Regions from separate parts of the Kitasatospora sp. NPDC101157 genome, predicted to be linked through region 1. Evidence: riboswitches for the same ligand, from Rfam matches in the RefSeq annotation. Region 1 holds a riboswitch; each other region holds the start of a gene.
What was found. Region 1 has a riboswitch for cobalamin ahead of ACIRVF_RS18945 (ribonucleoside-diphosphate reductase subunit alpha). Riboswitches for the same ligand answer to the same signal wherever they lie in the genome.
Positions count from the first base shown of each region.

Region 2: linked by a shared signal. The riboswitch ahead of ACIRVF_RS22995 (cobalamin biosynthesis protein) and the one ahead of ACIRVF_RS18945 (ribonucleoside-diphosphate reductase subunit alpha) in region 1 are both predicted to bind cobalamin.
Region 3: linked by a shared signal. The riboswitch ahead of ACIRVF_RS13415 (HoxN/HupN/NixA family nickel/cobalt transporter) and the one ahead of ACIRVF_RS18945 (ribonucleoside-diphosphate reductase subunit alpha) in region 1 are both predicted to bind cobalamin.

Region 1 is NZ_JBIWPL010000008.1:37,580-47,848, forward strand. It holds gene ACIRVF_RS18945 (ribonucleoside-diphosphate reductase subunit alpha) at 1-1,906, opposite strand, end outside; cobalamin riboswitch at 2,097-2,240, opposite strand; gene ACIRVF_RS18950 (hypothetical protein) at 2,735-3,583, shown strand; gene ACIRVF_RS18955 (glycoside hydrolase family 26 protein) at 3,723-5,177, shown strand; gene ACIRVF_RS18960 (hypothetical protein) at 5,350-6,210, shown strand; gene ACIRVF_RS18965 (glycosyltransferase family 2 protein) at 6,278-7,729, shown strand; gene ACIRVF_RS18970 (glycoside hydrolase family 113) at 7,745-8,944, shown strand; gene ACIRVF_RS18975 (acyltransferase family protein) at 8,967-10,269, opposite strand, start outside.
Region 2 is NZ_JBIWPL010000012.1:10,754-21,022, forward strand. It holds gene ACIRVF_RS22985 (alpha/beta hydrolase family protein) at 1-778, opposite strand, end outside; gene ACIRVF_RS22990 (helix-turn-helix domain-containing protein) at 931-1,626, opposite strand; cobalamin riboswitch at 1,821-1,983, shown strand; gene ACIRVF_RS22995 (cobalamin biosynthesis protein) at 2,104-3,057, shown strand; gene ACIRVF_RS23000 (cobyric acid synthase) at 3,054-4,568, shown strand; gene ACIRVF_RS23005 (putative cobaltochelatase) at 4,565-6,754, shown strand; gene cobO (cob(I)yrinic acid a,c-diamide adenosyltransferase) at 6,760-7,365, shown strand; gene ACIRVF_RS23015 (cobyrinate a,c-diamide synthase) at 7,370-8,752, shown strand; gene cpt (chloramphenicol phosphotransferase CPT) at 8,821-9,357, shown strand; gene ACIRVF_RS23025 (OsmC family protein) at 9,465-9,941, shown strand; gene ACIRVF_RS23030 (serine/threonine-protein kinase) at 9,964-10,269, opposite strand, start outside.
Region 3 is NZ_JBIWPL010000005.1:201,350-211,618, forward strand. It holds gene ACIRVF_RS13400 (AAA family ATPase) at 1-112, shown strand, start outside; gene ACIRVF_RS13405 (Fpg/Nei family DNA glycosylase) at 191-1,000, shown strand; gene ACIRVF_RS13410 (ArsR/SmtB family transcription factor) at 1,041-1,424, opposite strand; cobalamin riboswitch at 1,506-1,700, shown strand; gene ACIRVF_RS13415 (HoxN/HupN/NixA family nickel/cobalt transporter) at 1,732-2,850, shown strand; gene ACIRVF_RS13420 (M24 family metallopeptidase) at 2,916-4,022, shown strand; gene efp (elongation factor P) at 4,102-4,665, shown strand; gene nusB (transcription antitermination factor NusB) at 4,670-5,107, shown strand; gene ACIRVF_RS13435 (thioesterase family protein) at 5,231-6,052, shown strand; gene ACIRVF_RS13440 (hypothetical protein) at 6,212-7,138, shown strand; gene ACIRVF_RS13445 (transcriptional regulator) at 7,229-7,732, opposite strand; gene pyrR (bifunctional pyr operon transcriptional regulator/uracil phosphoribosyltransferase PyrR) at 8,066-8,689, shown strand; gene ACIRVF_RS13455 (aspartate carbamoyltransferase catalytic subunit) at 8,695-9,672, shown strand; gene ACIRVF_RS13460 (dihydroorotase) at 9,699-10,269, shown strand, end outside.

The sequences.
Region 1 (10,269 bases):
GGTTGGACACCTGCGGCTCGATGCACTCGTACACGCCGGCGATGGACGCGATGGTCGCGGTCGGCGCGATCGCGAGCAGCAGCGAGTTGCGCAGGCCGGTCTCGGCGATGCGGGCGCGCAGGGCGGTCCAGCGGTCGGCCCACTGGGGGGCGGCCGTCGGGAAGTGGTCGATGTGCAGCTCGCCGCGGGCGGCGCGGGTCTCGCCGTAGGCCTCGTGGCGGCCCAGCTGCTCGGCCAGGTCGGCGGAGCGCTCGTAGGCGGTGAGCATGATGCGCTCGGAGATCAGGGTGGACAGCTGCTTGGCCTCGGCCGAGTCGAAGTCGATCCGCAGCTTGAAGAAGACGTCCTGCAGGCCCATCACGCCGAGGCCGACCGGGCGCCAGCGGGAGTTGGACGTACCGGCCTCGGTGGTCGGGTAGAAGTTGATGTCCACCACGCGGTCGAGGAAGGTCACGGCCGTGCGGACGGTGGCGTCCAGGCGCTCCCAGTCCATGGCACCCAGCAGGTCGTCGGCCGAGGCGCCGGCAGCCACGTGGGCGCCGAGGTTGACCGAGCCGAGGTTGCAGACGGCGGTCTCGGAGTCGTCCGTGACCTCCAGGATCTCGGTGCACAGGTTGGAGGAGTGCACCGTGCGGCCCGGCAGCGCGGTCTGGTTGGCGGCGCGGTTGGAGGCGTCCTTGAAGGTCATCCAGCCGTTGCCGGTCTGCGCGAGGGTGCGCATCATGCGGGCGTAGAGGGTCTGCGCCGGGATGGTGCGGACGGCCTTGCCGGCCAGCTCGGCCTTGCGGTAGGCCTCGTCGAACTCGGCGCCCCACAGGTCGACCAGCTCGGGGACGTCGGCCGGGGAGAACAGCGACCAGTCGGCGTTGGCGTTCACGCGGCGCATGAACTCGTCCGGGATCCAGTGGGCCAGGTTGAGGTTGTGGGTGCGGCGCGCCTCCTCACCGGTGTTGTCGCGCAGCTCCAGGAACTCCTCGATGTCCGCGTGCCAGGTCTCCAGGTAGACGCAGGCCGCGCCCTTGCGGCGGCCGCCCTGGTTGACGGCGGCGACCGAGGAGTCGAGGGTGCGCAGGAACGGGACGATGCCGTTGGACTTGCCGTTGGTGCCGCGGATCAGGCTGCCGCGCGAGCGGATGCGCGAGTAGGACAGGCCGATGCCGCCGGCGTGCTTGGAGAGGCGGGCGATCTGCGCGTAGCGGTTGTAGATCGAGTCCAGGTTGTCCAGCGGCGAGTCGAGCAGGTAGCAGCTGGACATCTGCGGGTGCCGGGTGCCGGAGTTGAAGAGCGTCGGCGAGGAGGTCAGGTACTCCAGGCGGCTCATCAGGCCGTACAGCTCGGCCACCTCGCGCACCGACTGCTCGGAGTCGCCGACCGCCAGGCCGCAGGCGACGCGGAGCAGGAAGTGCTGCGGGGTCTCGATGACCTTGCGGGTGATCGGGTGGCGCAGCAGGTAGCGGGACTGCACGGTGCGCAGGCCGAAGTACTCGAAGCGGTCGTCGCCCTGGGCGTCGATCAGGGCGTCGAGGGCGGCGGCGTGCTTGGCGACGAAGGCCGCGGTGGTGTCGCCGATCAGGCCCTCGGTGTGGCCGACGGCGATCGAGGCGGAGAAGGAGACCGAGCCCTGGCTGTTCGCCTCGTCGACGATCTCCAGGGCGAGCAGGCGGGCCGCGAGCTTCGAGTACTGGGGGTCCTCGGCGATCATCGACGCGGCGGCGTCCACGGCCAGCCCGCGCAGCTCGGCGAAGTCCGAGCCGGCGTGGCGGCCGCGCAGCGCGGCGGCGGCGACATGGCCGGGGTCGACCTCGGTGAGGTCGGCGCTGCGGTCGGTGAGCAGCCGCAGCAGCGCGCCCCCGGGGTCGGAGACCGTCGGGTCGGTGAAGGCGGTACCGGAGCCCTGGGCGGGCAGGGTGGCTGAGGCAGCGGTGGTCAAGGCGCTCTCTCCTGGCGGCGATCGGCGGCGTGATCGGGGTCACCCGGGCCGATCTGGGCAGGGGAGCACGGCGCGGACGCAAACAGCGCCGCGCGAGGTGTCTCCCCGGCCCGCCCGCGAGGCCCGGAGGGGTGGTGCTCAGTGCCGGCGCGGCCTCTGCGGGAGGGCCGTGGCGCACGCTGTCGGCAGGTACTCGGACTCGCGGGCGCAGCTGCTGGAGCCGCCCGCACACCGCTGCGGGGCAGTCCCGGACTCCCACCGGGTTCCCCTGCATCGACAGCAGGAGTGAGCATACATGTAGTGGTGTCTCAGTGATGCGGCACCACATGTAGTGCGGCGCGGTGTGTCGGCGCGATGACCGGCGGTACCGGGGAAGGGGTGGTTCGTGCCCGTCCGGGGGCGGGATCCGTGTCGCGGCCGGGTCGGAACCGGGCTCCGGAGGGGGCGGTCCGGTGCGCCGCAGGGCTCGGATCCGCGCGCCGGTCGTCCTGGTTTCGATACGGAATGGTCACCGGGCGGACCGACGGTCAGGGGGATGCCCTACGATCTGGGCGCATGAGCGACGGAACCGGCGTACCTGGGCACGGGCCGCAGGGAACGCCTCCCGCCGGGCCGGGGGGCGCACAGAATCAGCAGCCGGCGGTGCCAGGTCCGGTGCCGCCGCCGAGCGGTGGTTTCGGCCCGCCGCCGGCCTCGTACGGGCCGGTGGCGCCGTCCGCGCAGCCGCTCCCGCAGCCCGTCCCGCCGGTGCCGCAGCCGGTGCCCCAGCCCCAGCCTGTCGCGCAGCCGCAGCCGGTTCAGCCGATGGCCCCTCAGCCGCAGTGGCAGCAGCAGCCGCCCCAGCAGGCCGTGCCGCCGCAGCGCGTCGAGCCGGACTGGGAGGCGCTGGCGGACCGCAACGAGGCCGCCGGCAAGCGCAAGCGCCGGATGAAGGTCATCGGCATCGTGGCCGCCGTCGTCCTGGTGGGCGGCGGGGTCGCGGGCGGCATGCTGCTGCTGGGCAAGAAGGACGACCCCAAGAAGACCGGCCCGGTCGCCACCTCGTCGGCCTCCAACAAGCCGACCCCGGGCCCGTCGAGCGCGAGTGCGGGTCCGGACGACCCGTCGAAGCCGATCTGGGAGGCCGCCACCGACCCGGCGCCGCAGGACGCGGGGGCGCTGTTCTCCGCGACGCAGGTGACGGTGAACGGCGCGACCTGGAACCGGACCGTGGTCTCGCTCGACCAGCCCTGCTGGGACGGCAACTCCACCACCGGGGGGCTCGGCAAGGTGCTCGGCGACCAGGGCTGCCAGAAGGTGCTCCGGGCGACGTACGTCTCCGGCGACAGTGCGGTGACCGTCGGCGTCGCGGTCTTCGACCACAAGATCCAGGCCGAGACCGCGACGAAGAACTACGCGGGCCAGCTCAAGGGCCTGCCCGCGCCCGGTGCTCCGGCCTTCTGCGCCAACTCCGGCTGCACCAGCACGCACAGCAGCCTGGGCCGGTACGCCTACTTCACCGTCGAGGGCTCGGCGAAGGGCGGCAACGCCTCCGACGCCACCGCGACGGCGGCGGCCTCCGGGTTCGCCGAGCACGTGAAGGGCCAGCTGCTCCAGCGGGCCAAGGCGGCGGGCTCCGCCACGCCCGGGTCGCAGGGCACCCCGGCGGGCTGACCCGCCGTGACGCCCCGGTGCCGGCGGATCCGTTCGCCGGGACCGGGGGAGTGTGGCAGGCTCTCGTCGGAGTCATTCGTACGCGTGTTCCGGTTGCGTCCGTGGGGGTCGGTACCGGCGAGCAACCGGAGGAGCGGTCGTGGCCCTGCCCAGTGCCCTGCGCGGCAAGTCGGCCGTCCTGGCCGCGGCCGGGGTCGTGGTCGTCGCGGGCGCCTTCGCGCTGCTGGACCGGGACGACCGGACCGGTGTGGGCGGGCCCGTGCGGGTGCCGGTGTCGGTCGGCGCCCCCGGGCGCACCCTGCCGCCGGACGTTGGCCGGGACCTGCTCGCCCGGGACCCGAAGGCCTCGCCCAACGCCCGCGCCGTCGACCAGTTCCTCACCGACCTGGAGACCCAGGCCCGCACCGGGCAGAGCGGCGGAACGGTGATCGGCCAGCACGTCGAGGCGCACAACGAGCGCAACAACCCCGAGTACGGCGACTCCCGGGGCACCAAGCAGGTCGGCTACTACTACAAGAAGGCCGCCGACATCACCGGTCGGCTGCCCGGCTTCCTGGAGACCGACCTCGGCCCCGGCTACGGCCAGAACGCCTGGGGCGTCGGCAACCCGCGCTCCTACTCGGCCGGCCGCTGGCCCACCTGCCGGACCGGCTGGCAGTACACCGACGACGCGGTCGACCTGATGACCGCCGTCTGGTCCGGCCACCCGAGGGCCGACGACGGCACCTACGACAGCTCCGGCGTCCAGCGGAACTGCGACGGCAGCAGCACCGAGCTGCCCGACAACGGCGGCGCCCCGGCCGGGATCGTCGGCATGTCCTTCCACGAGCCGTACCCCGGATCGGACGTCAAGTCCTTCGACCGGGTGCTCTGTTCGAACTCCCCGGCGGCCAAGGACCCGGGCTGGTTCGGCCGGGTCGTGGACGCCGCGGACGGCACCCCCGAGTACCGCGCGCTGATCACCGACCTGTCCTACCTGGCCGACCACCTGGACTACCTGGCCGCCCACGACGTGCCGGTGCTGCTGCGCCCGTACCACGAGATGAACGTCCAGGACTGCTCCAGCCGGTTCTGGTGGGCGGGCCAGAAGCCGGCCGACTACCAGGCGCTGTGGAAGATCACCTACAAGTACCTGGTGGAGACCAGGGGCCTGCACAACCTGCTGTTCGTGTGGAGCCCGGTGTCCTGGGACGGCGCCCCGGGCGTGGACCCGTGGGACTACTACCCGGGCGCCCAGTACGTCGACGTGGTCGGGGTGGACGACTACAGCGGCAGCCCGGCGCACCCGATCGGCACCGGCGAGGTGTGGACCAAGCGCTACTACGACGGGCTCGCCGCCTACGACAAGCCGCGGATGCTGGCCGAGTCCTTCGCCGTACCCGTCAACTCCCGCCAGCCGGACACCCTCCGGCGCACGCCCTGGACGATCTGGACGGTCTGGGGGCAGTCGCTCACCGCCGACAACCTGGCGCCTGACCAGCCGCGCAACTCCACCGCGGACGTCAACGCCACCTACCACAGCCCCTTGGCGATCACCGGCGGTTCCGGCCCGTCCGGCGGGAGCATCGACTGGGGCGGGCTGCACGTCCGCTGACGTCCGCCGGGGCCCGGCGGGATCCGCAGGGACCGTTACGGGAACGGTTGAACGGGCTGGATTCCGGGTCCGTTGCGCCGTGTGGCATCCTGTGGCGGCGAAACCGAGGGCTGGGCGGACGGTCGGGAGTGGGCCGAAGGGGCGGGGGTAGGGGATGGAACGGACGCGTCCGATGCGTGGGGCCGGCGGCCTGGCGATCGGCTGGGGCGTGGTGCTGCTCGGCTGGGCGGCCTACAACTGCTTCGGCCAGGTCGGCTTCGCCACGTACCTCAAGGGCATCTTCTACTACGGCGGGACCTCGGTCGACGCCGAGACCGGAAGCCTCAACTACGGCCTGCTGTACCTGATCGCGGGCATCCTGCTGCTGCGCGGGCGCAACTGGGCGCTCGGGGTGGCGGCGGGGGTGGCCCTGGTCGAGGGCTACAACCGGGTGCGCAGCCTGACCGGCGCGCTGCTGGACAAGCCGCAGCGGGAGTGGTTCACCGGGACCACCGAGGGCGGGCTGAAGCTGGCGACCTTCGCGCTCGGCGTGGTCGTCACCGCGGTGCTGATCGTGCTGCTGGCCCGTTCCAAGTGGCGGGAGCAGTCGGAGGGCGGGGAGAGCGGGGAGCCGCACTGGTCGATCCTGCAGACCGTGCCGGCCGCGCCGACGCCCGTGCCCTACGCCCAGCCGCAGCCCCAGCACGTGCAGCCCCAGTCGGCCTGGCCGCAGCAGCCGCCGGCCCAGCCCGGGTGGCAGCAGCAGCCTGCCCAGCCCCAGCCCGCCGCCTGGCCCCCGGCCCAGCCCCAGCCGGCCCAGCCGCAGCCCCAGCACGTGCAGCCCCAGCCGCCGCAGCCGCTCCCGTACGCCCAGCAGCCGACCCAGGCGGCGACCGCGTACCAGCCGGCCCCGGCCCCGCAGCCCTGGCCTGCCGCCCCGCCCGCTCCCGGCGGGCCGGCCGCCGGCCCGGTGGCCCCGGGGCCGGTCGCCCCCGGACCGGTGGTGCCGCCACCGGCCGCCGCCCCGCCGGCCGACCGCCCGCCGCAGTCCTGACTGCTCACCGAGAACCCGCGCCCCGCCCCGGGGCCGGACCGCTACCAGACGAGGAACGACTTCCGCCATGACATCGACAACCCCCGTGCGGACGGTGCTCACCACGTCCCGCGAGGCCGCCCGGCTCGCCGAGCGACAGATGTCGTGGAAGCCCAGGGTGCTGCCGTTCTACGTCGCCTTCCTGATCATCTTCGCCTTCTCGATCTGGGCGTACGTCCCCAACCCGACCCCGCTCGGCTGGGCGATCACCATCCTGTGGGGCATGCCGGTGTTCGGCGTGCTGATCGGCTTCCAGGGCGTGCTGATGGTCCGCCGACGGCTGCGCCAGGTGGACAGGATGACCCCGCCGGCGCCGGTCGAGGACGACTTCCTGATCGTGCTGGTGCCGACCATCGGCCGCCACGACACCTACCCGGCGCTGGAGCGCTCGGTGCTCTCGTACGTCGAGCACCTGCCCCCCTACTTCCCGTGGATGCGGGTGGACATCCTCACCGAGGAGGGCTGCGCCGCCGCCGAGAAGATCGACGAACTGGCCGAGCGCCACCCGCTGATCCGGGTGGTGACCGTGCCGAAGGCGTACGAGACGGCCAACGGCACCAAGTTCAAGGCCCGCGCCAACCACTACTCGCACGAGCTGCGGATCGAGGAGGGCGAGGCCGAGGACGACGTCTGGGTGCTGCACATGGACGACGACACCGGCGTCGGGCCGGACACCGCCGCCGCCGTGGCCCAGTTCGTCAACCGGCAGCGCCGGGCCGGGGACGACGCCAAGCACATGGCGCAGGGCATCCTGACGTACCCGCGGGAGAACGCCGTCTCCACCTTCACCTGGCTCGCCGACGCGATCCGCCCGGCCGACGACATCGCCCGCTTCCGCGCGATGACCGGCACCGGCACCCCGATCGCCGGCGTGCACGGCGAACTGCTGATCGTGCGCTCCTCGGTGGAGGCCACCATCGGCTGGGACTTCGGGCCGAAGACCATCGTCGAGGACGCCCAGATGGCGCTGAACTTCTGCCAGCGCTACCCGGGGCGCAGCGACTGGTTCAACGGGCGCTGCTACGGCGCCTCGCCGGCCGGCGTCAAGGACTTCCTCAAGCAGCGCGAGCGCTGGGCCTGGGGCCTGGTCGCGCTCTGCTTCAACAGGACGATCCCGCTGCGCTACCGGCTCTTCATCGGGATGGGCATGGTCAGTTGGGTGCTCGGCCCGCTCCAGCACGTCGGCCTGGTGCTGATGGTCGCCTGGTTCACCGGCACCTGGAACACCTCGCCGGTCACCCAGTCCGTGGTGCTGCTGTGGGCGATCAACTTCGCCTACGTGATCTGGACCTACTGGGAGGGACTGCGGCTGAACGTGGTCTCCTCGGCCAACCACCGGCGCAAGTGGTGGGAGCCGATCGTCGTGGTGGCCTGCATACCGCTGTTCTCCTTCCTGGAGGGCTGGGGCGGTCTGCGGGGACTCATCAAGTTCCTCAAGCGCGAGGAGAACAAGTTCGTCGTCATCGCCAAGCCGGCCTGATCGGAAACCACGCCTGTGAAACGCCCCGCGATCTTCGTCCTGCCCACCGTGGTGCTCGGCATCACCGTCGTCGTCCCGGTGGTCTGGGGTGACCACCCGATCCGGTTCGACCACCGGCGCCCCACCGAGGTGCACTGGGCCGGTGCCCCGACCGAGCAGGGCCGGGTCTGGGGCTTCGGCAAGGACGAGCCCGCGGCCCCCGCGGACACCGGCCCCAAGGTGGCCCGTCCGTGGACCAAGGGCAGCCCGGAGTGGGGCGTACAGGTGTACTGGCTGGACGACCCGGCGGACCCGGACAGCTTCGTCCAGGGCAAGGTCGACCGCATCGTCAAGTACGTGGTCGGGCTGAACGCCAACTCCCTGTCGGTGACGTTCCCGTACTACACCACGGGCACCAGGTCGAACGCCGTCGCCGCCCGGCCGACCTCGCCCAGCCCGGAGCGCCTCGCGCTGCTGCTGGACGCCGCCCACCGGGCCGGGCTGCGCACCACCGTGCGTCCGATCATGGACGAGGAGGTGTTCGACTACGTCCACACCCTCAAGTGGCGCGGCAACATCACGCCGACCGACCGGGACGCCTGGTTCGCCAGCTACGCCGCCTTCCTGGCGCCGTACCTGAAGACCGCCCAGGACCACTCGGCGGCCGCGTTCACCATCGGCACCGAGTTCAACTCGCTGGAGGGCGACCCGCACTGGCAGGACCTGATCGTCGAGGCCCGGAAGACCTTCCACGGCGAGCTGGAGTACGACGCGAACTTCGACAACTGGGCCAAGGGCGCGATAGCGGTGCCGGCCGACGGCACGGGAGCGGACGCCTACCCCCCGGCCAAGAACTCCGACGACGACGCGCCGATCGCCGACCTGGAGGCCAGCTGGAACGCCTGGCTCGACCACCGCGGCAAGGGCCCCCAGCCGACCACCAAACTCACCGAGGTGGGCATCCCGGCGCAGAACGGCGCGTACAAGACCCCCGGCGAGTACTACAAGAAGACCGAACTGAACGAGACCGTCCAGGCCACCTGGTTCACCGCGGTCTGTCAGGTGGCGCAGCAGCGCAAGCTGCGCGGGGTGTACTTCTGGTCGCTGTACTTCGGCATCGACCCGACCCTGCCGACCACCCCGGACACCCCGCGGATGGACTACGCCGGGCGTCCGAAGTCGGAGAAGGCGATCCGGGACTGCTTCGCGCAGACCTACGAGGTCCCGCAGCAGTAGCGGCCCCCGGGCCGGGTCCCGGCTACTGCTGGGGCCCGGCCGGGTGCTCGCCGGTGCCGGAGCTCGCCTTGCCGGTCGGCGTCCGGTTCGGCTTGGCACCGGTCGGACGGCCCGTCGGCCTGGTGGTCGCGGTGGGCGTCGGGGTGCTCGTGGCCGTGGGCGTCGGGGCGGGCGTCGGGACCGCGGTGGGGCTCGGGGTGGGTGCCGGGCCGGCCGGCTGGTCCGGCTTGGCCCCGGACAGCGCGCCCGCGATCTCCTTCTCCAGCCACGGCGTCACGAACCGCATGCCCGCCGGGGTGAGGTGCACCCCGTCGTTGGCGGGGGTGACCCAGTGGCCGTCCTTGTCCTTCCAGACGCAGGTGTCGTACGGGCAGTAGAAGGTGTCGAGGTCGACGAGCCGGACGGTGCCGCCGGCGGACTTCACGAAGTCGCCGACCTGCTGGTTGTAGCAGCCGCCCCAGGTCTTGTTGATGGCGCCGTTCTCGACGCGCTCGTTCATCAGCAGCACCTGGGCGCCGGGGGCGCGCCGGCGGACCTGCTCCACGGCCTGGGTGAGCTGGGTGCGGTACCGGCTGCGGTAGTCGTCGTCGCAGGGGTTGAGCCAGGTGCCGTCCAGGTACTGCTCGGCGGCGTCCCAGCCGAGGTGGATCACGACGGCCTTCGGCGCGGCGGAGGCGAGGTTCCGGTCCCACTCGGCGGTCCGGTCGCGGCAGTCCTGGCTGGTCTCGAACTCCGTTCCGGAGGTGGTGCGCACCTTGTCCGGGTCGAACACGCCGCAGCCGCTGATACCGCCGTCGACGACCCGGTAGCGGTCGCCGTGCCGGTACAGGCCGGTGGCGAGGTCCTGGGCGAAGGAGTCGCCGAGGACGAGGACGACGGGCTTGTCGTCCGGCCCGGACTTCATGTCGTGGGTGACCCAGGCCGGCAGGTACCAGGCGCCGGTGGTGGCCACCGCGGCCGTGACGGCCAGCAGCGGGACGGCGGGGAAGGCCCGCCAGCGCAGCACCCGCAGCTTCTCGGTGGCGGTGTGCAGCAGCCAGGCCAGCACCCAGGAGACCGGTCCGCCGATCAGCAGCAGCTTCTGCGGCGAGATGTCGTCGACGTAGTGCTGCAGCAGCCAGTACACCGGCAGGTGGAGCAGGTAGAGGCTGTACGAGATGGTGCCGGTGAGCCGCACCGGGGGCAGCGACAGCAGCCACACCAGGGGGCCGCGGTCGAAGCAGAGCGAGGCGGTCAGGACGGCGGCGAGCGCCGCGACCACGGCCAGTCCGCCCTGGTAGAGCCAGGGTTCGTGGTACGAGCCGACGGACAGGCTGGCCCAGACC
Region 2 (10,269 bases), on a different contig from region 1:
GCGAGTCCAGGACGAGCCCGCTGACCGCGTGCGCCCAGGCGGAACGGGAAACGGTCTGCAGGACCGTGGTGGCGCCCACCGACCAGCCGTAGAGGATCACCCGGCCCGCGCCGCTGTCCAGGGCCAGCCGCACCGCCGACTCGACGTCCCGCCACTCGGTCTCGCCGAAGTGGCTGTAGCCGTCGGGGGAGGCCGGGGCGCCCGCGTCGCCGCGGTAGGTGACGGCGAGGGCCGGCAGGCCGAGGCGGTGCAGGGCGGGCAGCACCGGGAGGGTCTGCTGGCGGTCGGCCTCCGGGCCGTGCACCAGGATCACCCAGGTGCCACGTTTGCCGTCGATCCGCCAGGCGGGCAGGGCGCCGAGCTCGCCGTCGGCGGCGGTCGCGGTGAAGGCCAGGCCGAACGCCTGGGCGGGGTCGCCCAGGTGCACGCGCGGGGTGAAGCGGACCTCGGTACCGGGCCTCAGGGTGCCCCGGTCGGCCCGGACCAGCCGACGGGTGACGCTCTGTGCGTCGCGGTGCAGGATCTCCTCGACCACCGCGTGCCCGTCGTCGTCCCACTCGACCGCCCAGCGGCCGGGCAGCAGGCTCTCGGGGCGGCGGCTGAACGTGACCCGGCCGGCGCCGAGGCTCTGCACGACCACCGGCCCCGCCTCCGGCTCCACCGGCCCCGGCACCCCGGGGCGGACCATCCGCTCGGAGGCCCGGCGGCCGACCACCAGGACGGCGGCCCCCGCCCCGACGGCGGCGGCCGCCACGACGGCTGCGGTTCCCCAACGCATTTCGTTCCCCGCTCTGTTTCACGGACCGGACGGTGTTCGAGCACCAGTCCACCGGAACTCCTCCGTTCCGGCCACCGGGCGGGCCCGTCCGGCGGAACGGACCTGCGGCCTGTCGGGCCGGTGGGACCGACGGACTGTCGGGCCGGTGACGGTCAGACGGGGATGGCGGGGCCCTGGGTGCTGAGGAGGTGCCAGAAGCGGGGCGTGAGGGGCTGTGTGGCGGCCCGGGGCTGGGTGGTGGTGCCCCAGTGGGAGGGGACGTGGTGCTCCTGGTGGAGGACCGGGAGGACGGCGGCGAGGTCGGCCTCCGGGACGGGCACCAGGCGGGCGAGCGGGCCCAGGTGGGGCTGCCAGCGGCCGGCCACGCACTGGCGCAGGAGGCGGTCGAGGGCCTCGCCGCGTCCGGTGGCCTCGACCAGTTCGGTCAGCCGCAGGCCCAGCACCTGGGCGAGGGCGTGGGTCTGGTCCGGGTCACCGTCCCACTGGCCGGTCAGTTCGGCCTGCCGGTAGGCGGGCAGCGACACTCCGGCCCGCTCGGCGACGGTCTCCTGGGGGAGCTCCCGGGCGAGGCGGTGGTCACGCAGGCTCACCGGGCGGCCGTCCATCAGTTGGTCGGCCGGGCACCAGAGGGCCCTGGCCAGTGCGACGAACTCGGCCTCGCCGGGGCGCAGCTCGCCGTTCTCCCAGGCGAGCACGTGGCCGGGCAGCAGCCGTACGCCGTGGGCGGCCATGCCCTCGGCGACCTGTTCGGGGGTCAGCCCGAGGCCGGCCCGGTGGGCGCGGGCGGCCTCGGGTGAGAACGGGACGGGAGAAGGGGCGGCAGTGGTGGGGGACTTTCTGCGGCGCATGGCACCGAACCGTAGGTGCGGTGCCCGGCCCGGCCCAGCCGACGAACGCACGAAGTGGAGCTGACGGGCCCTCCCCCGTGCTGGGCGATCGCACAGGTCCGGTACCCGTGGCGGGTGTGACCGACCCCTCCTTGACCTCGGTTGACTCCCGGTTCGGCCGCGTGATGGGATCCTGGGGCCAAACGGAGGCATGGAGAGGAAGCCGGTGCGAGTCCGGCGCGGTCCCGCCACTGTCACCGGGGAGCACGCTCGGAATCCCTCCTCGCCCGCCATCGCGCAGGAGGGGCCCATCACGGCGGGCCGTCAGGAGCCGCTGGAGGGCGCGGGGGTGCGTTCGACCCGGAAGCCAGGAGACTCTCGGCCCCCGGTACGTCGATCCAGGGCGCGGACCCTGAGTGAGGACACCCACGCGATGCAGGCTGCCCCGCCCCGTCGGACTCCGAGCTGCCCGTCGAGCTGCCTGCCGCCGTGCGCCCGCTGACCCGGGCCGCCGCCTTCGCGCTGGGGTCCGTCGCGGGATACGCCGCCGACGCCCGTTTCGCCGACCCGCGCCGCGGCCACCCCGTCGCCCTCTTCGGCAGCGCCGCGACCCGTCTGGAGCGCCGCGTGTGGCGCGACCACCGTGCCGCCGGAGCCGGGTACACGGCGCTGTGCGTGGGCGCGGTCGCGGCCGGCGCGCTGGCGCTGGACCGTACGCTCGGGCGCCGTCCGGCGGGCCGGGCCGCGCTGGCGGCCGCCGCGACCTGGACGGTGCTCGGCGGCACCTCGCTGACCCGGGAGGCGCGCACCATCGGCCGCTCGCTGGCCGCGGGCGATCTGACGGCCGCCAGGGAGCGGCTGCCGCACCTGTGCGGGCGGGATCCGAGCGCGCTGGACGGGCAGCAGATCGCCCGGGCGGTGGTCGAGTCGGTGGCCGAGAACACCGCCGACGCGGTGGTGAACGCGCTGGCCTGGGGCGCCCTGGCCGGCGCCCCGGGGCTGCTCGCCTTCCGCGCCGTCAACACCCTGGACGCCATGGTGGGCCACCGCTCGCCCCGCTACGCCCGCTTCGGCTGGGCCTCGGCCCGGCTGGACGACGTCGTGGGCTGGCCGGGCGCCCGGCTGACCGCGCTGCTGACGGTGGCCGCCGCGCCCGAGCCGCGGACCGCCTGGCGGGTCTGGCGCCGGGACGGCTCCGCGCACCCGAGCCCGAACGCCGGCCAGGCCGAGTCGGCCTTCGCGGGCGCGGTGGGCGTACGGCTCGGCGGGACGCTCCGGTACGGCGAGCGAGTGGAGCACCGGCCGGTGCTGGGCGCCGAGTTGCGGCCGGTGACGGTGGACGACATCGAGCGGGCCTGCACGCTGTCCCGGCGGGTGGGCGCGCTGGCGCTGGGTACGACGGTCGCGGGGCACGTCCTGCTGCGGATGCTGTTCGGGAGGGGTGGAGCATGAACAACGCGCTGCTGGTCGCCGGGACGACCTCGGACGCGGGCAAGAGCGTGGTGACGGCCGGGATCTGCCGTTGGCTGGCCCGTCAGGGCGTGCGGGTGGCGCCGTTCAAGGCGCAGAACATGTCGCTGAACTCCTTCGTCACCGCCGACGGCGCCGAGATCGGCCGTGCCCAGGCGATGCAGGCGCAGGCCGCCCGGGTGGAGCCGGAGGCGGCGATGAACCCGGTGCTGCTGAAGCCCGGCGCGGACGGCCGCAGCCAGGTGGTGTTGCTCGGCCGGCCGGTCGCCGAGGTGGGCGCGCTGGACTACCGCGAGCGCAAGCCCGTTCTGCTGGAACGCGCCCTGGAGTGCCTGGCGGACCTTCGCCGGCGCTACGACGTGGTGGTGTGCGAGGGTGCCGGGTCGCCCGCCGAGATCAACCTGCGGGACCGGGACATCGCCAACATGGGCCTGGCCACGGCCGCCGCCCTGCCCGTGGTGGTGGTCGGGGACATCGACCGCGGCGGGGTCTTCGCGGCGATGTACGGGACGCTGGCGCTGCTGTCCGCGGAGGACCAGCGGCACGTGGCGGGCTGGTTCGTCAACAAGTTCCGCGGCGACGCCCGGCTGCTGGCACCCGGCCTGGAGATGCTGCACGAGCTGACCGGCCGTCCGGTGCTGGGCACGCTGCCGATGCTGCCGGGGCTGTGGCTGGACGCCGAGGACTCGCTCGACCTGTCCACCGTGGTGGACCGGGCGGAGGGGCCCGGCCCGCTCGGGGCGGACGTGCTGCGGGTTGCCGTGGTGCGCTTCCCCCGGCTGTCCAACTTCACCGACCTGGACGCGCTGGCGCAGGAGCCCGGCGTGCTGGTGCGCTGGGCGACCCGGCCGGAGGAGCTGGCCGACGCCGACCTGGTGGTGCTGCCCGGCAGCCGGGCCACGGTGGCGGACCTCGCCTGGCTGCGTGAGCGCGGCCTGGAGCCGGCGCTGAAGGCCCGGGCGGCGGCCGGGCTGCCGATCCTCGGGGTCTGCGGCGGTTACCAGATGCTGGCGCGCTCGATCGACGACGCGGTGGAGTCGAAGGCGGGCCTCGTCGACGGGCTCGGTCTGCTGCCGACCGACGTCCGCTTCGGCGCCGAGAAGGTGCTGGCGCGGCCGGTCGGCGAGGCGTACGGCCAGCGGGTCGAGGGCTACGAGATCCACCACGGGGTGGTGTCCGTCGAGGGCGGCGAGGCCTTCCTCGACGGCTGCCGGGTCGGCTCGGTCTGGGGCACCACCTGGCACGGCGCGCTGGAGAACGACGGCTTCCGCCGTGAACTCCTGCGCGAGGTCGCCGAGTTGGCCGGGCGGGCGTTCGTTCCGGCGCCGGACACCTCCTTTGCCGAGGCCCGCGAGGCCCGGTTGGACCGGCTGGGCGACCTGATCGAGGAACACGCGGACACCGACGCGCTGTGGAAGCTGATCGAGGGCGGGGTGCCGGCGGCCGGAACGCTGCCCTTCCTCCCGCCCGGGGCACCTGGGAGTGACGCATGAGTGACGTCCGCTATCCGTTCACCGCGATCGTCGGCATGGCCGACCTGCGGCTCGGGCTGCTGCTGAACGCGGTCTCCCCGGCCGTGGGCGGCGTGCTGGTGCGCGGTGAGAAGGGCACCGCGAAGTCGACCATGGTGCGCGCGCTGGCCGGGCTGCTGCCCTCCATCGCCGCCGTGGACGGCTGCCGCTTCGCCTGCGACCCGGCCGCGCCGGACCCGCAGTGCCCGGACGGGCCGCACACCGCCGCCGCGAGTCACGAACGCCCTTCCCAGCTGGTCGAGTTGCCGGTCGGCGTGGCCGAGGACCGGATCGTCGGCTCGCTCGACCTGGAGCGCGCACTGGCCGAGGGCGTGAAGGCGTACGAGCCCGGGCTGCTGGCCAAGGCGCACCGCGGCGTGCTGTACATCGACGAGGTGAACCTGCTCCAGGACCACGTGGTCGACCTGCTGCTGGACGCCGCCGCGATGGGCCGCTCGTACGTCGAGCGCGAGGGCGTGTCGGTGCGGCACGCGGCGCGGTTCCTGCTGGTCGGCACCATGAACCCGGAGGAGGGCGAGCTGCGGCCGCAGCTGCTCGACCGCTTCGGCCTGACCGTCGAGATCGCCGCCACCCGGGACCCCGCCGAGCGCGCCGAGGTGGTCCGGCGCCGGCTCGCGTACGACGCCGACCCGGCCGGCTTCGCGGCACGGTTCGCGACACAGGAACGGGAACTGGCCGAACACATCACCGCCGCGCGGGAGTTGCTGCCCAAGGTCGAGCTCACCGACGCGGCTCTCCGTCAGATCACCGCTGTGTGCGCGGCGTTCGAGGTGGACGGGCTGCGCGCGGACATCGTGATGGCCCGCACGGCGGTCGCGCTGGCCGCCTGGGACGGGCGGACGGAGGTGCTGGAGGAGGACGTCCGCAAGGCCGCCCAGCTGGCCCTGCCGCACCGGCGCCGGCGCAACCCCTTCGACGCGCCGGGGCTGGACGAGGAGCAGTTGGACCGGACGCTGGAGGAGCACTCCCAGCCGGAGGAAGAGGAACCGGAGCCCGAGGGCGACGGTCCCGGTCCGGACGCTCCCGGTCCGGACGGGGACGGCGGTGACGGCGGCCCCGACGGCGGCCCCGACGGCGGCGGCGGTCCGGAGGGCGGCGGCCCCGACGGCGGCGGCGCCCCCGAGCCGTTCGACGGCGGCGCCCAGGAGGCCTCCGCCCCGGAGAGCGGCACCCCGGAGTCCGAGCCGCCCGCGCAGCAGCCCGTCCCCGCCCAACACCCCTCCCCCGCCCGGGAGTCTGCGCCGGTCGCCGCCGGGGACCCGTACCGCACCCGGCTGTTCACCGTGCAGGGCACCGGCCACGGCGCCCAGGGCCGGCGCTCCCCCGCCGAGACCACCGGCGGGCACACCGTCCGGGCCCGCCGACCGCAGGGCACCCTGAGCCGGCTGCACCTGACCGCGACCCTCCGGGCCGCCGCGCCGCACCAGGTGGCGCGCGGGCGGGACGGCCGGGCACTGGTGCTGCACAAGGACGACTTCCGCGAACAGGTGCGCCAGGGACGGGAGTCCAACCTCGTCCTGTTCGTCGTGGACGCCTCCGGCTCGATGGCCGCCCGGCAGCGGATGACCGCCGTCAAGGGCGCGGTGCTGTCGCTGCTGATGGACGCCTACCAGCGCCGGGACAAGATCGGCATGATCACCTTCCGGGGTGCGGACGCCGAGCTGGCGCTACCGCCCACCTCCTCGGTGGAGGTCGGCGCGGCCCGGCTGGAGTCACTGCCCACCGGCGGCCGCACCCCGCTGGCCGCCGGCCTGCTGCGCGCCCACGAGGTGCTGCGGGTCGAGCGGCTGCGCGACCCGAACCGGCGCCCGCTGCTGGTCGTGGTGACCGACGGGCGGGCCACCGGCGGGCGGGACGCGCTCGCCCGCTCGCAGCGCGCGGCCGCGCTGTTCGCCGCCCAGGGCACGGCCAGCGTGGTGCTGGACTGCGAGTCCGGACCGGTCCGCCTGGGCCTCGCCCGCACCCTGGCCGGGCTGCTCGGCGGCAGCGCCGTCAGCCTGGAGGAGCTGCGCGCGGAGGGCGTCGCCTCGCTCGTCCGCGACAGCCGCTCCGCGGGCCGTACGACCACCGGTCCGACCGGTCCGACCACTGCGACCAGTCCGACCAGTCCGACCACTCCGACCGCTCCGATGCGAAAGGCGGCCTGACCGACATGCCCAAGGGTGTCCCCGAGAGCGTTCCCGACGACGGCCTGACCACCCGCCAGCGCCGTACCCAGCCGATCACCGCCGTGCACACCGGCCCCGGGAAGGGGAAGTCCACGGCCGCCTTCGGCATGGCGCTGCGGGCCTGGAACCAGGGCTGGTCGGTCGGGGTGTTCCAGTTCGTGAAGTCCGCCAAGTGGAAGGTCGGCGAGGAGAACGCGCTGCGCGTGCTCGGCGCCTCCGGCGAGGGCGGCAGCGTGGACTGGCACAAGATGGGCTCCGGGTGGTCCTGGATCCAGCGCTCCGCCGAGCAGGAGATGACCAGCGAGGAGGCGGCCAAGGAGGGCTGGGAGCAGGTCAAGCGGGACCTCGCGGCCGAGACCTACCGCTTCTACGTGCTGGACGAGTTCACCTACCCGATGCACTGGGGCTGGATCGACCCCGAGGAGGTCGTCTCGGTGCTCAAGGACCGCCCGGGCAGCCAGCACGTCGTCATCACCGGCCGGTACGCCCCGGAGGCGCTGACCGGATTCGCCGACCTGGTCACCGAGATGACCAAGGTCAAGCACCCCATGGACGCCGGCCGCAAGGGCCAGCGCGGCATCGAGTGGTGACCTCTTGAGCACCGTCCCCCGCCTCGTCGTCGCCGCACCCTCCTCCGGCGCCGGCAAGACCACCGTCGCCACCGGCCTGATCGCGGCGCTCGCCGCGCGCGGGCTGGCGGTGTCGCCGCACAAGGTCGGCCCGGACTACATCGACCCGGGCTACCACGCGCTCGCCGCCGGGCGCCCGGGCCGCAACCTGGACGCCTTCATGTGCGGGCCGGAACGGATCGCCCCGCTGTTCCTGCACGGGGCCGCGGGGGCGGACGTCGCCGTGGTCGAGGGGGTCATGGGTCTGTTCGACGGGGCCTCCGGGCGTGGGGAGCTGGCGTCCACCGCGCACGTCGCCAAACTGCTGCGGGCGCCCGTGGTGCTGGTGGTGGACGGCTCCTCGCAGTCCCGCTCGGTGGCCGCGCTGGTGCACGGCTTCGCGTCCTGGGACCCGCAGGTGCGGCTGGCCGGGGTGATCCTCAACCGGGTCGCCTCCGACCGGCACGAGCAACTCCTGCGCGAGGCCCTGGAGGAGGGCTCCGGCGTGCCCGTCCTGGGCGCGCTGCGCCGCTCGGCGGCGGTGGCCACGCCGTCCCGCCACCTCGGGCTGATCCCGGCGGTGGAGCGCTCGGCCGAGGCGCTCAAGGCGGTCGCGGACATGGGCTCCCTCGTCGCGGACTCGGTCGATCTGGACGCCGTCCTGGAACTCGCCCGCACCGCGCCGGAGTTGGACGCCGAGCCGTGGGACCCCTCGGCGGAGGTCACGCCGGTCGCCGGAAGGCCGCGGATCGCGGTGGCGGGGGGCGCCGCGTTCTCCTTCTCGTACGCCGAGAACGCCGAACTGCTCGGCGCGGCGGGCGCGGAGGTCGTCCCCTTCGACCCGCTGCACGCCTCGGAACTGCCGGAGGGCACGGCCGGGCTGGTCGTCGGCGGCGGCTTCCCGGAGCTGTACGTGCGGGAGTTGAGCGGGAACGCCGCGCTGCGCTCGGCCGTCGCCGCGTTCGCCGCCACGGGCGGGCCCATCGCCGCCGAGTGCGCCGGACTGCTTTACCTGGGGCGGGAGTTGGACGGCCTGCCGATGTGCGGGGTGCTGGACACCACCGCCCGGATGACCGAACGGCTCACCCTCGGCTACCGGGAGGCCGTCGCCCTGCACGACTCCCCGCTCGCACCGGCCGGCGCCCGGGTGCGCGGGCACGAGTTCCACCGGACGGTCTGCGAACCGGGCGCGGGCGACCACCCGGCCTGGGGCTGGCGCCTGCCGACCGGGCCGCGGACGGAGGGCTTCGCGGGCGGCCACGTGCACGCCTCGTACCTGCACCTGCACTGGGCGGGGACGCCCGAGCTGGCCTCGTCGTTCGCGACGGCCGCGGCGGCTTTCAACGGCCGGGGCGGGGCGGGGTCCTGAAGCCGGGGGACCGGGGCCCCGAAGCCGGGGCGGAACCGGGGACGCGGCCGTAGGGTGGGCGCATGCATGTGATCGTCCTCAACGGCGGCTCCAGTTCCGGCAAGTCGAGCATCGTCCGGCGCCTCCAGGAGCTGCTGCCAGAGCCCTGGCTGCACCTCGGCGCGGACACCATGGTCGACGCGCTGCCGCCCTGGCTGCTCGGCGGGGACGGGGGCATCGGCGGTCTGGAGGACGGCGACGGCACGGTGGCGGTCGGGCCGGTCTTCGCCCGGCTGGACGCCGCCTGGACGCTCGGCGTGGCGGCGATGGCCCGGGCCGGGGCGCCGGTCCTGGTGGACGAGGTGTTCCTCGGCGGCGCCGCCTCGCAGCAGCGGTGGCGCGCGGCGCTGGAGGGCCTCGACGTGCTCTGGGTCGGCGTGCGCTGCGACCCGGAGGTGGCCGCCGCCCGGGAGGCCGCGCGCGGCGACCGGGTCGCCGGGATGGCCGCCGCGCAGGCCTCGGTGGTGCACGAGGGCGTCGCGTACGACCTGGTCGTGGACACCTCGCGGACCTCGGCGGGCGACTGCGCCGAAGCGATCCTCGCCCGGGTGACCGCGGCGCGTTGAGGCGCCGTGGCGGGCTCCTGCGGTTGACTGTCCGGCGGTGACGCCCTCGCAGCAGCACCCACCCCTTCCGGTTCCGGCAACACCACTCATCCCACGGAGGCACGCCCATGGCCAGGCAGCACGAGTACACCGCCGAGATCAGCTGGACCGGCAACCAGGGCACCGGCACCAGCGACTACCGCTCCTACTCCCGCGACGTCGAGGTCACCGCCGAGGGCCTGCCGGCCATCCCCGGCTCCGCCGACCCCGTCTTCCGCGGCGACAGGGCCCGCTGGAACCCGGAGCAGCTGCTGCTCGTGGCGCTCTCCCAGTGCCACCTGCTCTCGTACCTGCACCTGTGCGCGGTGAACGGGGTCGTGGTGACCTCGTACGTCGACCGGCCGGTGGGCACCATGACCGTGTCGCCGGAGGGCGGGCACTTCACCTCGGCGGTGCTGCACCCGCGGGTCGAGGTCGCCGAGGCCGGCATGGCGGAGCAGGCGCTCGCCCTGCACGCGCAGGCGAACCGGGCCTGCTTCATCGCCAACTCGGTCAACTTCCCGGTGCAGCACGAGGCCGAGGTGACGGTCGCGGGCCAGGAGTAGGGCCGGGCCTCTCGGACAGGCCCTACAGGGCGAGGGTCTGCCAGCCGCGGGTGATCTGGTCGTGGACGGCCGCCGGGTCCGGTGGCGTCGACCGGGCCGCCGCCAGCGCCGCCAGCAGGCCCGTGCCGTCCGCCGGGCGCTGCGCCGGGTCGATGGCCAGGGCGCGGGTGACGACGGCGGCGAATGCCGGGTCGAGGTCCCGGACCGCCGCCAGCGCGGCCGGTTCGGGACCGGTCTCCACGATCCGGCGGATCACCGCGCCGGTGTTGGTCGCCGCGAACGGGCTGGCGCCGTGCGCCGCGCACACCACGCAGCAGGCCCAGGCCCA
Region 3 (10,269 bases), on a different contig from region 1:
GTACAACTCCGGGCTGCCGATCATCGACAACTCCTATCTGGACGTCGCCGGTACGGCGGCCGAGCTGGACCGCGTCATCCTGGCCCGGCTGATGGGGATGCCGGTCCGCTGACCTGCGGATTCGTGGCCCTGTCGGTGGCGGCTGCGATGATGGAACGGTCCGCCAGAACCACCCGGGGAGTTGACGCCCGTGCCGGAAGGCCACATCATCCACCGCCTCGCCGGCCAGAACCGGAAGGCCTTCGGCGGCCGCCCGGTGCAGGTCTCCAGCCCCCAGGGCCGCTTCGCCGACGAGGCCAAGGCGATCGACGGGCAGCTGCTCACGGGCGCGGAGGCCACCGGCAAGCACCTCTTCCTCGGCTTCGAGGAGGGCGCCTGGGTGCACATCCACCTCGGCCTCTACGGCGGCTTCAGCTTCGGCACCGGCGCCGCCCCCGAGCCCGTCGGTCTGGTCCGGCTGCGGCTGGCCAACGACGAGGGCTACGCCGACCTGCGCGGCCCCAACACCTGCGCCCTGGTCACCGACGCCGAGAAGGCCGCCGTCGCCGCCCGCCTCGGCCCCGACCCGCTGCGGGCCGACGCCGACCCGGAGGCCGCCTGGCGCCGGATATCCGGCAGCCGGACGACGGTCGCCGCGCTGCTGATGGACCAGAAGGTGCTGGCCGGGGTGGGCAACGTCTACCGCGCCGAGGTGCTGTTCCGTCACCACGTCAACCCGCACCGGGCCGGCCGCGACCTCACCCGCGCCGAGTGGGACGCGATCTGGGCCGACCTGGTCGCCCTGATGCACGAGGGCGTCGCCGCCGGCCGGATCGACACCGTCCGTCCCGAGCACACCCCCGAGGCGATGGGCCGCCCGCCCCGGGTGGACGACCACGGCGGCGAGGTGTACGTCTACCGTCGCGCCGCGATGCCCTGCCTGGTCTGCGGCACCGAGGTACGGACGGAGGCGCACGCGGCGCGCAACCTGTTCTGGTGCCCGACCTGCCAGGCGGCCTGAGTCGCGTGAACTCGCGGCGCTCGCGGCCGAGTCGGCCCGGTCAGCCCGCGGCCGCGGCCGGCTCCTCGTGCTCGGCGGCGGCGCACTCGTCGAGGAGGGGGTGCAGGCCGTCGTCCACGAGCCGGTAGCGCACCACGCGTCCGTCCTTGTCACCGGTGACCACCCCCGCGGTGCGGAGCAGGCGCAGGGCCTGGGAGACGGCGGGGTCGCGCATGCCGGTGGCCACGGCCAGGTCGCTGACGGCGAGCGGGCCGGCCCGGTGGAGGGCGAGCAGCAGGGCGAGCCGTCCGGGGTCGGCGAGCAGGGAGAACCGCTCGGCCCAGGAGCGGACGTGCTCGGTGTCACCGATGGCTGCGATGGCTTCGCAGACCCGGTGGCCGTCGATGGTGCGGTGGCCCGCGCGGTCGGCCGGTACGAGATGCATGCGGACATTCTGGCAGCTCACGACCTGTGATCCTGGACACCTGCACAGGTGCGCAACCTTGCGAGGGTGAGGTCCTGCCCCTACGGTGTTCCCCGCCGTGGTGCTCGGGAAGACCGGTGACGGACCATCAACAGGTCCCAGTCCGGAGCGGCCCTCGCCACTGTGATCGGGGGGTAGTTGTCCGGACCCACGTGCCACTGGGCGCCTCGTGCGCCTGGGAAGGCGGGTCCGGAAGTCCCGTAAGCCAGGAGACCGGCCACGGCATCTCACGACGTCATTCCACGAGGTGCTGGAGCGTGATCCGAAGATGACCCTGCCCGAAACCGCCACACCCGCTGAGGCGGCCCCCTCCGTGCTGCCCACCTTCCGGTGGAAGCGCGAGGACACCATCCGTACCGCCGGGCTGATGGGGGTGATCCTGGCCATGCACGTGGTGGCGTTCGGGACGCTCGTCTTCCTGGTCGCCCCGCACGACTACGCCGTCGGCACCCAGGTCTTCGGGGTCGGCCTCGGCATCACCGCGTACACCCTGGGCATGCGGCACGCCTTCGACGCCGACCACATCGCGGTGATCGACAACACCACCCGCAAGCTGATGGCGGACGGCAAGCGGCCGGTCTCGGTGGGCTTCTGGTTCGCGCTCGGCCACTCCTCGATGGTGGTCGTCATGGCCGCCCTGGTGGCGGGCGGCGCCCAGCTGGCGAACACCCTGATGGACGACGACTCGGCCACCCACAAGTGGCTCGGGGTGGTCGGCACCACGGCCTCCGGCGCCTTCCTCTACCTGATCGGCGCGCTCAACCTGGCGGCGCTGCTCGGCATCCTCAAGGTGTTCCGCTCGATGCGGGCCGGGAGGTACGACGAGGCCGAGCTGGAGGAGCACCTCAACTCGCGCGGCTTCATGGCCAGGATCCTCAACCGGGCGACCCGCTCGATCACCCGGCCCGGGCAGATGTTCCCGGTCGGCATGGTGCTGGGCCTGGGCTTCGACACCGCGACCGAGGTGACGCTCATGGTGATGGCCGGTTCGGGCGCGGCGGCCGGGCTGCCCTGGTACGCGATCATCTGCCTGCCGCTGCTGTTCGCGGCGGGGATGAGCCTGTTCGACACCCTGGACGGGACGTTCATGAACTTCGCGTACCAGTGGGCCTTCTCCAACCCGGTGCGCAAGGTGTACTACAACCTGACCATCACCGGGCTGTCGATCGCGGTGGCCTTCATCATCGGCACCATCGAGCTGGTCGGCGTGCTGCACGAGAAGCTCGACCTGACCGACCCGGTGACCGGGTTCATCGCGGACATCTCGCTGGACAACGTCGGCTACGCGATCGCGGGGCTGTTCGTGGTGGTGTGGGCGATCGCCATCGCGTACTGGAAGCTGGCGGGCGTCGAGAAGCGCTGGACGCCCGCCGAACAGCCGAAGTAGCGGTCACGCCGCTCTTCGCGGGCGCTCGGCGGGCGGTTCCGGCCGGGGGTTCGTAGGCTCGACGCATGGTGGATGCGTACGCGGGGCGGCGGGAGCGGGTGAGGGCGCACTGCAGTGCGGCCGGGGCCGATGCGGCGCTGGTCACCCGGGCGGCGAACGTGCGGTACCTGACGGGCTGCGCGCCCTGCGGGGCGACGCTGCTGCTGACCCGGGAGCGGGCGCTGCTGTCGCTGCCGGACGACCTGCCGCCGGACGACTCGGGGGAGCACCTGATCGATCCGGAGGTCACCCAGGTGCCGGTGCCGACCGGGGCGGACACCGCGCTGGCGGCCGCTGCCGCGTCCGCACGGCTCGGGGTGCGGAACCTCGTGGTGGAGGAGCACGACCTGACCGTCACCCGGCACCGGGCGGTCGCGGAGGTGGCGGAGGGGGCCCGGCTGGGGGACCTCGGTCAGGTGGTGGAGCGGCTGCGGGTGGTGAAGGACGAGCACGAGATCGCCGACCTGCGGATCGCCGCCGAGATCGCCGACCAGGCGCTCGGCGAGCTGCTGGAGTCGATCCTGGTCGGCCGCACCGAACGGCACCTGGCGATGGAGCTGGAACGCCGGATGATCGACCACGGCGCCGACCGGGCCGCCTTCCCGGTCTCGGTCGGCACCGGCAGCCACTCCGGCCAGCCCGCCCACCAGCCGACCGACCGCCGGGTGGAGGAGGGTGACTTCCTCACCGTGGTGATGGGCGCCCAGTACCGGGGCTACCGGGTCTCGACCGCCCGGACCTTCGTGATCGGCGCCGCTCCCGCGCCCTGGCAGGTCGAGCTGCACCGGCTGGTCTTCCGCGCCCAGCGGGCCGGCCGGGAGGCGCTCGGCCCGGGCGTCGAGCAGTGCGTGCCCGACCGGGTGGCCCGGCAGGTCCTGGAGGCGGCCGGCCACTCCGAGGCCTCGCCGCACCCGGTGGGCCACGGCATCGGGCTGGAGATCCGGGAGGCGCCGCGTCTCGGTCCGTCGGACATGGGTAAACTGGACAGCCGCGTACCGGTCACCGTCGGTCCGGGGGTCCACCTCCCGGGCAAGGGCGGGGTCCGGATCGAGGACACGCTCGTCGTGCGCCCCCTCGAAGAGGGCGGGCCCGAGCTGCTCACCATCACCACCAAGGAGCTCCTCGCCCTGTGACGGCGGCCCCGAAGGCCGTCGACGGCAGGACGCGAAAACCTTGGTTCCTTGACAGCTATATCCAGGAGTAAGTGCGCCCGTGGCTTCCACGAACGATCTCAAGAACGGCATGGTCCTCAAGCTGGAGGGCGGCAAGCTCTGGTCCGTCGTCGAGTTCCAGCACGTCAAGCCCGGCAAGGGCCCGGCCTTCGTGCGTACGAAGCTCAAGGAGGTCCTGACGGGCAAGGTCGTCGACAAGACCTTCAACGCCGGCACCAAGGTCGAGACCGCCAACGTCGACAAGCGCGGCATGCAGTTCTCGTACAAGGACGGCGAGAACTTCGTGTTCATGGACATGGACACCTACGACCAGCTGACGGTCGAGCCGGCCGTCGTCGGCGACGCCGCCAAGTACCTGCTGGAGGGCTTCGAGGCCCTGGTCGCCACCAACGAGGGCGCCGTCCTGTACATCGAGCTCCCGGCCGCCGTCGAGCTGACCATCGAGCACACCGAGCCGGGCGTCCAGGGCGACCGCTCCACCGGTGGCACCAAGCCGGCCACCCTGGAGACCGGTGCCGAGATCCAGGTGCCGCTGTTCGTCGTCACTGGCGAGAAGGTCAAGGTCGACACCCGCGACGGCAGCTACCTCGGCCGGGTGAAGTAAGTCCGTGTCGGCCGCACGTAGCAAGGCCCGTACCCGGGCCTTCCAGATCCTCTTCGAGGCCGACCACCGCGGGGTCGACCCGCAGCAGGTCCTCGCCGACTGGGTGGCCCGCGCCCGCGAGCCGAAGCCCGACGAGGGCACCCCGCAGGTCGGCGAGTACACGATGGAGCTGATCGAGGGGTACGTCCAGCACGCCCGTCGCATCGACGACCTCATCGAGCAGTACGCGGTGGGCTGGACCCTCGACCGGATGCCGATCGTGGACCGCAACGTCCTGCGGCTCGGCGCCTACGAGCTGATCTGGGAGGACGGCGTCCCGGACGCGGTCGTCCTGGACGAGTCCGTCGAGATCGCCAAGGAGTTCTCCACGGACGACTCCCCGGCCTTCGTCAACGGCATGCTCGCCCGTTTCCTGGAGCTGAAGCCGAGCATCCGCCGGTAACGGTGACGCCCTGCGCAATGGCCGTCGGATCCGAGATCTCGGATCCGACGGCCATTCCGCGTTCCACGGGGCAGGCGTAGGGTGGGGGCCTACTCGCCAGTAACTTGAAGGGCAGGCACCCCCATGACCACCGCGACCCGCAGCGAGTTCGACCTGGGCATCGCCCTGACCGGACATCCCGAGGAGGCCGGCCGCTACGAGGCCGAGCTCGGCGCCGGCTGGCAGATCGGCGGCGGGGTCAACGGCGGACTGCTGCTCGCCGTGGCCGGACACGCGCTGTCGCTGGAGCACGGGCAGCACCCGGACCCGGTGTCGATCAGCGGTTACTACCTGTCCGCCTCCACCCCCGGCCCGGCCACCGTCCGCACCGAGGTGCTGCGCACCGGCCGCAGCCTGTCCACCGGCACCGCCTCGCTCAGCCAGGACGGTGTCGAACGCCTGCGCGTGGTGGCCAGCCACGGCGACCTCGGCGCCGTCGAGGGCGAGGTGCGCACCAGCGCCACCCCGCCGCAGCTGCCGCCGCCGGACCGGTGCATCGGCGTCGAGCACGCGCCCAAGCAGCTGATCGAGCAGGCCGCCCTGCTGGAGCGCTTCGACCTGCGGCTCGACCCGGCCACCGTCGGCTGGGCGCTCGGGCAGCCCTCCGGCCAGGGCCGGATCCAGGGCTGGTTCCGGCTCGCCGACGGCCGCGAGCCCGACCCGCTGCTGCTCCTGCTGGTCGCCGACGCGCTGCCGCCGGTCACCTTCGACCTCGGCCTGCCCGGCTGGGCCCCGACCATCGAGCTGACCGTCCACCTGCGGGCCAAGCCCGCCCCGGGCTGGCTGCGGGTCGTGCACTCCACCCGCAACCTGGCCGGCGGCTACTTCGAGGAGGACGCCGAGATCTGGGACGAGGCCGGCCGTCTGGTCGCCCAGTCCCGCCAGCTGGCCCGGGCGCCGCGCTAGGGCGTCTTCACCCGCACCGCAACGGTATTACCGGTGGTTACATTCCTGTGACACGCCGTACGTGTGCGACGCGCGGAACTGGGGAGTAACACGGTCAGCGGCGAGCCCCGCCGCTGACCGTCACCGCCGACGGCCGTCCGCCGACGCCAGGAGCCTCCGATGACCAGCCGCAAGGGCCGCGCCCGCCGCAACTCCGACTGCACCGCCGGTGGCCTGCGCCCCGCGCTGCGGGCGCCGCACCGGCCGCGACGGGACGAGGGGGCCGAGCAGGCGTTCGTCATCGGGGTGCTCACCAACGTGGCCGACTTCACGCGGGCCCGCGCCTGGGGGATCAGCGACGCGCCCGACTACGAGCGCTACCTCGCCGACACCGCCGAGCTGCTGGCCGACGCGCTGGAGCGCTTCGAGACCGTCCGGGCCCGGATGTTCCACCCGCAGGACTTCGAGGAGTTCTGCGTGCTGCACGGACTGGACCCGGCCGAGTCCGCCGCCCGCGACCGCTACCTGGTCAACCCGCCGCTGCAGACGCAGCTGCTGGCCTATCAGGGCGAGGAGCTGGCCGGGGACTTCGTGCCGAGGCTGGTCCGGGCCCGGGAGAACGGGCTGACGCTCCGCCACGCCGACCTGCTGCTGGACGGCGCGCTGCTCGGCGGCGCGGACCGGGCGGAGGCGGACGAGGAGCACGCGCGCTGGGTGCGCGCCGCCCACCAGCGCGGGAGCGAGGTGTTCCGCCGGATGCTGGTCGGCGCGGGCGCCGGGGTGTACGAGCTGCGGCTGCGGGTGGAGGCGCCGGGCGGGCGGCTGACCGCGGCGGCCCGGGTGCTCCAGTGGGAGGACGGCGTGGTGCGGATCAACGACGAGGAGCTGGAGCTGGTCTGCGCGGTGCTGTGCGCCGGGCTGGCGCTGGAGCTGCCGGCCGTCGCGGTGCTGCACGGCTCCCAGGGCTCGGCGGCCTCCTGCGGGGAGTACCTGCCGGCCGCCTGGGCCTGGTCGAGCGGCGGTCCGGACTGGGCGCCGGCCGCCCGTCCGGTGCGGCTGGACGGCGTGGCGGCGCAGCCGGGCTACAGCCTGGGCACGGTCTGCTGAACCCGCCCGGTTCGGGAAACGCCGCGGCGCGGCCCCGGAGTCCGGGACCGCGCCGTGACGTTTCTGCCTGCTGTTGCTGGTCGGCGAGCCTCAGCTCGCGTCCTCCTCGCGCACCGCGCGGCGCGCGTCGGGGTTGAGCACTCCCCAGGAGATCAGCTGCTCGGTGAGGATCGACGGCGACTGGTCGTAGATCACGGCCAAAGTGCGCAGGTCGTCCTGGCGGATCGAGAGGACCTTGCCGTTGTAGTCGCCGCGCTGGCTCTGGATGGTCGCCGCGTAGCGCTGCAGCGGGCCGGCCTTCTCGGACGGGACCTGGGTCAGTCTCTCCAGGTCGAGGACCAGGCGCGGCGGCGGCTCGGCCGCGCCGCCCGGGGTACCGCCGGGCAGGAGCTCCTGCACCGGAACGCCGTAGAACTCGGCGAGCTCGGCCAGCCGCTGCACGGTGACCGCACGGTCGCCGCGCTCGTACGAGCCGACGACGACTGCCTTCCAGCGCCCCTGGGACTTCTCCTCGACACCGTGCAGGGAGAGCCCCTGCTGAGTGCGGATCGCTCGGAGCTTGCCTCCGAGCTGCTTCGCGTAGTCGCTGGACATTGATCTCCCCGGACGAGATTGCTTCGCGTTCAGTGGTGGGTCACGGGCGATTGCCGACGTCGCTACCGGTGGGTTCGACGCCAGTCTCGTAACTCACTGTGAGGTTACGTAGAGTAAGGTAGTTGCGTCAAGCCGAATGGGGCAGCCGTGCGAATGGCCCGCATCGGCGGCGCGTCCGGGGCGTTAACCGGGCGAAGCGGAATGATGGACGTCCGTTTGCCACTCCGGGGCGCTGGTAGGATGACCCGAAGCCCGCGCCCGGTCGGCGGGGGCAGATTCCCAGACATCCTTTAAGGCCCGTCCCGTGAGGCGGGGAAGGAGGTCCGCTTCGGCATGACCACACACCAGGAACCGACGCCGCGGCCGCCGCACCAGGTGCTGGACGGCACGGACATCACCCGGGTCATCACCCGGATAGCGCACGAGATCGTCGAGCGCGCCAAGGGCGCCGAGGACGTCGTGCTGCTCGGCATCCACACCAGGGGCGTCCACCTCTCCCGCCGCCTGCACGACAGGCTGGCCCAGATCACCGGGAGCGAGATCCCGCTGGGCACCCTGGACATCACCATGTACCGGGACGACCTGCGGCTGAAGCCCGCCCGGGCCCTGGAGCACACCGAGATCCCGCCCGGCGGCATCGACGGCAAGCTCGTCATCCTCGTCGACGACGTGCTCTTCTCCGGCCGCACCATCCGCGCCGCGCTCGACGCGCTGAACGACATCGGCCGACCGCGCGCCGTGCAGCTCGCCGTCCTGGTCGACCGCGGCCACCGTGAGCTGCCGATCCGGGCCGACTACGTGGGCAAGAACCTCCCCACCTCGCTGCGCGAGGCCGTGCAGGTCCGCCTCTCCGACACCGACGGCGTGGACGCCGTCCTGGTCGGCGACCGCGACTACACCGCCCGCAGCTCGCAGGCCCTGGCCTCCCAGCCCACCGAACCGCACCTCCCGGAGTAACCCGCGTGAAGCGCCACCTCGTCTCCGCCGCCGATCTCAGCCGCGACGACGCGCTGCTGATCCTGGACACCGCCGAGGAGCTGGCCCAGCTCTCCGGCCGGGCCGTCAAGAAGCTGCCCACGCTGCGCGGCCGCACCGTCGTCAACCTGTTCTTCGAGGACTCCACCCGCACCAAGACCTCCTTCGAGGTCGCCGAGAAGCGGCTGTCCGCGGACGTCATCAACTTCTCCGCCAAGGGCTCGTCGGTCTCCAAGGGCGAGAGCCTCAAGGACACCGCGCTGACCCTCCAGGCGATGGGGGCCGACGCCGTCGTCATCCGCCACCACGCCTCGGGCGCGCCGGCCCGGCTGGCCCAGTCCGACTGGCTGCACGGCAGCGTGATCAACGCCGGTGACGGCACCCACGAACACCCCACCCAGGCGCTGCTCGACGCCTTCACCATGCGCCGCCACCTCAACGCCGGGCTCGGCAACGACCTGGCAGGCCGCCGGGTGACCATCGTCGGGGACGTCCTGCACAGCCGGGTCGCCCGCTCCAACGTGCACCTGCTGACCACCCTCGGCGCCCAGGTGACCTTCGTCGCCCCGCCGACCCTGCTGCCGATCGGCATCGACAACTGGCCCTGCGAGGTCAGTTACGACCTGGACGGCGTGCTGCCCAAGACCGACGCGCTGATGATGCTGCGGGTGCAGCGCGAGCGGATGAACGCCGCGTTCTTCCCGACCGAGCGCGAGTACAGCCGCCGCTACGGGATGAACGGCATCCGGATGGCCCAGCTGCCCGAGCACGCCATCGTGATGCACCCCGGCCCGATGGTCCGCGGCATGGAGATCACCGCCGAGGTCGCCGACTCGCCGCGCTGCACCGTGGTCGAGCAGGTCGCCAACGGCGTCTCCGTCCGGATGGCCGTCCTGTACCTGCTGCTCGGCGGAGCCACCCTCGCCGACGCCCCCCGCACCGACTCCGTGGAGACCGTCCAGTGAACGAGCGCAGCGAGCGAACCGACAACATGGTCAGCTACCTGATCCGCAACGCCAAGATCCTGGGCGGCGCCCCGCAGGACCTCCACCTCGCCGACGGCGTGATCCGGGCGATCGGCACCGGCCTGGCGGTCGAGGCCGACATCGAGATCGACGCCTCCGGCATGATCGTGCTGCCCGGTCTGGTCGACCTGCACACCCACCTGCGCGAGCCCGGCCGCGAGGACGCCGAGACCGTGCTCACCGGCACCCAGGCCGCCGCGATGGGCGGCTTCACCGCCGTGCACGCGATGGCCAACACCACTCCGGTGGCCGACACCGCCGGCGTGGTCGAGCAGGTCTGGCGGCTCGGCCAGGAGGCCGGCTACTGCGACGTGCAGCCGGTCGGCGCCGTCACCGTCGGCCTGGAGGGCAAGAAGCTCGCCGAGCTCGGCGCGATGCACGAGTCCGCCGCGAACGTCCGGGTCTTCTCCGACGACGGCAAGTGCGTGGACGACGCGGTGCTGATGCGCCGCGCCCTGGAGTACGTCAAGGCCTTCGACGGCGTCGTCGCCCAGCACGCCCAGGAGCCGCGGCTGACCGAGGGCGCCCAGATGAACG